Regions from separate parts of the Ewingella sp. C233 genome, predicted to be linked through region 2. Evidence: predicted binding sites of a transcription regulator. Region 2 holds the regulator's gene; the other holds the start of a gene.
The links. Region 2 encodes ArgR, which controls arginine synthesis, uptake and breakdown. Its sites were predicted from a motif close to ANTGAATAAAAATACANT; they were not measured.
Positions count from the first base shown of each region.

Region 1: the regulator ArgR is predicted to act here: its motif matches at 1,205-1,222, upstream of argF (ornithine carbamoyltransferase).

Region 1 is NZ_JBUZRI010000002.1:433,016-435,221, reverse strand. Features, by position in the region: gene argF (ornithine carbamoyltransferase) at 154-1,161, opposite strand; gene rraB (ribonuclease E inhibitor RraB) at 1,344-1,799, shown strand; gene ACZRKO_RS14370 (6-phospho-beta-glucosidase) at 1,962-2,206, opposite strand, start outside.
Region 2 is NZ_JBUZRI010000003.1:431,402-433,607, reverse strand. Features, by position in the region: gene yhcN (peroxide/acid stress response protein YhcN) at 1-233, opposite strand, end outside; gene yhcN (peroxide/acid stress response protein YhcN) at 447-710, opposite strand; gene argR (transcriptional regulator ArgR) at 1,203-1,673, opposite strand; gene mdh (malate dehydrogenase) at 2,135-2,206, shown strand, end outside.

The DNA of each region.
Region 1 (2,206 bases), on a different contig from region 2:
AAGGAGTGCTTTCTTAAAAGGTTAGTTGAAAAATCGGCCTTCCGGCGCGCATCTGAAGGGAAAAACTGCAATGTTATGTAAAAACATCGGGGCAAAAGTGGGGCGAAAAACTGGCCTGACGCGGGCTGAAGATTGCGTCAGGCTGTGGAAAAATCAAACAGAACCGAGCGTGGCGACCATCACGGCTTTGATGGTGTGCAGGCGGTTTTCAGCCTGATCAAATACTACGCTGTTCGCGGATTCAAACACCTCGTCGGTGACTTCCATGCCGCCGTGCAGGTCATACTCCTGCGCCATCTGGCGGCCGAGCGTGGTCTGATCGTCATGGAATGCGGGCAGGCAGTGCAGGAATTTCACCTGCGGGTTGCCTGTCAGCGCCAGCATGGCGCTGTTAACCTGATAAGCACGCAGTAAGCTGATGCGTTCTTTCCAGGTCTCTTTCGGCTCCCCCATCGACACCCACACGTCGGTGTAAAGGAAGTCGGTCCCTTTCACGCCGCTGGCAATATCTTCGGTCAGGGTGATGTTACCGCCGTTCTCCCGTGCCAGATGCTGGCAGGTTTCAACCAGCTCCGCATCCGGCCAGCAGGCCGTCGGCGCGACCAGGCGTAAGTCCAGACCGCACAACGCCGCCGCTTCCAACAGCGAGTTGCCCATGTTGTTGCGTGCGTCGCCAAGATAGGCCAGTTTCATGCCTTTAAGGGGGAGGCCCGGTAACTGCTCCTGCATGGTCAGCAGGTCGGCCAGCAGCTGTGTCGGGTGAAATTCGTTGGTCAGGCCGTTCCAGACCGGCACGCCGGAAAATTCAGCCAGCGTTTCAGCCTTATCCTGGCCAAAACCACGATACTGAATACCGTCATACATTCTTCCCAGCACGCGTGCAGTGTCTTTCATCGACTCTTTATGGCCGATCTGGCTGCCGCTCGGGCCGAGATAAGTGACTCTGGCACCCTGATCATAAGCGGCAACTTCGAAAGAGCATCGGGTACGGGTCGAGTCTTTTTCGAAGATGAGCGCGATGTTTTTCCCCGTCAGATGGGCTTTTTCCGTGCCATTCTTCTTGGCAGCTTTAAGCTCAGCCGAGAGTTTGAGAAGGGATAAAATTTCCGACGGGGTAAAATCCAGTAACCTGAGAAAATGACGTTTACTCAAAAGACTCATGATGTTCCTCTCCGATGCTTTTGCATTGTATTGTGCATTTTATGGTGAATATAAATTCAATTTATATGTATGAATATGCAATTACAACCCCGGCGTAAAAACTTTGTCATTTATAGTGGAGGCAGAACCTTGGCTGTGTGAAAATGGCGCCCAGATACGTCACATTGATTGAGGACTGAGGCATGGCAAATCGTGAATTGCTGGAAGAACAACGTGAAGAAACCCGCTTAATCATCGAAGAACTGCTGGAAGATGGCAGCGATCCTGACGCGCTTTACACTATCGAACACCACTTATCTTCAGAGAATTTCGACGTTCTGGAGAAAGCAGCGGTCGAAGCTTTCAAACTGGGTTATGAAGTGACCGACGCGGAAGAGCTGGAAGTTGAAGATGGCAGTACCGTGATGTGCTGCGACGTGATCAGCGAAATTGCGCTGAATGCTGAACAAATCGACACCCAGGTTGAGCAGCTAATGAACCTGGCCGAAGCTCAGGGCGTCAACTACGACGGTTGGGGTACATACTTCGAAGGCGACGACGACGACGAAGATGAAGACGGCGAAGACGGCGAAGACGGCGAAGAAGGCGATGAAGAAGAAGAAGGCCTAGATGAAGATGATGACGGTAAACGTCATTAATCTTTTAGATAACGCCTTTTAGACGGTTATTCAGGGCGTAATTGTCGCAGCCAGTTTGTGCCCGGCCAGCGCGCAACAACCGGAGCGTACACTTAGTACGTGAGGATTGTGAGCACTGCCCGGGCGCAAAATGGCAAGCAAAATAGCCCAGCCAATATTTGCTTAGATATCTTCCCCGTTACTTTCAATGACCTTCTTATACCAGTCAAAACTCTGCTTACGTGACCGCGCCATCGTGCCGGTGCCATCATCGTTTTTATCGACGTGGATGAAGCCATAGCGTTTGCTGTATTCGCCGGTGGTGAATGACACGCAGTCGATACAACCCCACGGGGTATAGCCCATCAGATCCACACCGTCTTCCAGCACCGCTTTTTTCATCTGTTCGATGTGCGCTTTCAGATAGG
Region 2 (2,206 bases):
GCACCGTCGTTATGGGCTTCAATCACACGGTAAGATTTTGCACCCATGCTGTCGGCTTTATCGGACAGTTTCTGGCGGATATCCATAGAGACGCCGTTAACACCGCTGACGTTAATCACGCCCATAGGCTGTAAATTCTGTACCTGATCGTTGGTGACCAGCTGTGCCGCTGAAGCGCCGAATGAAACGGCAGTAAACAGGCTAAGGGCAGCAAGGGTAGTAATGATTTTCATGACAATTTCCTGATATTTATGACGTTGATATCAACTTTTCATCGCAACGTCGATTCATGTTTGGGATTCATCAGGTCTGTATTATCAAGATTGAAGGGCGTTCTCACGCTCTGGAAACTTGGTGTGTTGCAGTGATAAATCCATTGGGTATTTCGTTTTGATTCCGCAAACCTGGTTGTGCTCAGGCCTCTTCGCTTTATCTACCTGACACGTTTATTGGTAAATTTCTGCGGTAGCGTGGAAGTTGCCTTCTTCACGAACTTCGATCACGCGAAAGGATTTAGCACCTTTTTCGTCAGCTTTTGCGGACAGTGCCTGGCGGATATCTGAAGGAGCGCCGGCGATGCCGCTTACGCTAATCATTCCAACAGATTGCAATTTTTGCGCCTGATCCTGTGTAACGGGTTGTGCTGCAAAAGCACCAAATGACAGGGCAGATAGAATGCTTAATGTTGCGATAGCAGTAGTAACTTTCATGATTAACCTCGTCTATTTTATTATGCGTCCGAACAAACAGTGATTCACATCACGAAAATGAGTATACATGTGGTAACTGAGAATATTAATAGTTTGCTAATAGTTTTTTTGGTGGTTATAAGTGTGCTTGTCGTGTTTTTAATAACTAAAAGATATTAAAAGAGATGTAAAAATGAACGAATTGAATGATTGGTTATTAAAATCAGAAGGTTGAGCTGCTTTGACTATTTGTGCGTAATTTTACAGTTGTTCGCACTAATGAAACGATGATGTAACGATGATGTGACCTGTAATGAGCTATTTGCCCGTAAAAAACGCTGTCATGGAGTAACAGAGGGAAAAATGAGAGGCATTTATAAGGTAGTTAAAATAAAAAGGATAACTATTACCGGTATGGTGGGGAGCTTGCAGGATACCTTCAGAGGAAAATTGCGGGTAACCTGCACATAAAGTGTAATGCGGAGAGTCCATTAAGCTGAACAGAGAACCGTTTTACAGTTCCTGTTCGAAAAGGCTAAGAATCGCTTCGTACAGCTGTTTAACGCTGAAACCGCGGGCAGGTGTGGTGAAAATGGTGTCATCACCGGCAATGGTGCCCAGAATTCCTTCTGATTTCCCCAATGAGTCCAGCAGTCGGGCTATTAACTGCGCTGCCCCCGGGCTGGTGCGGATAACGACGACGGCTTCATTGTAATCGATATCTAATACCAGATTCTTTAATGGACTGGTGGTGGTTGGGACACCGATTTCCGCAGGCAGACAGTAGACCATTTCCATTTTTGCATTGCGGGTCCGTACCGCGCCGAATTTGGTCAGCATGCGCGAAACTTTCGATTGATTGATGTTCTCGAAGCCATCTTCTTGTAAGGCGAGGACAATTTCGCCCTGAGAGCTGAACTTCTCTTCCTTCAATAACGATTTGAAGGCTTTGATCAGATCTTCCTGTTTAGCAGGATTACGCATTTTGCACCCTGAGGTCATAACGATAGTGTTGCAGATTATGCATATATTTGAATTTTTATTCAATAAGCGTTCTGCAATGAATCTTGGATTATCCGGAATATCAGGTGTGAAGCCAAGGTTGCAGACGATTAAATGTGATGAATATGCCAATTTCGTGCATTCTCAATCGGACTTTTGGTGAACAAATTGTTATGAAAATGATATTGTCCTGATGTTGACTTCGGGTGTAATGTAACCGCCAGTTAACCTGTCGTGTTTCGTGAGGCTATTTCAGGTCTGATTGTTTTATGCCACTGAAGCATAAGCAAAATAATCTTAAATTAAGCCGACAAACTACCTTAATGCTGCGTAACTTCTCACTATCGGGGTTCCAGGATTGTGTTTGGTCATCCAGTAGATTAAGGTCATAACTAGATGAATTCACGGCGATTTTTAAGTTTTTGTTAAAAAAGGAGTACAGGATGAAAGTTGCAGTTCTCGGTGCAGCCGGTGGTATCGGCCAGGCCCTCGCTCTTCTACTCAAGACGCAATTA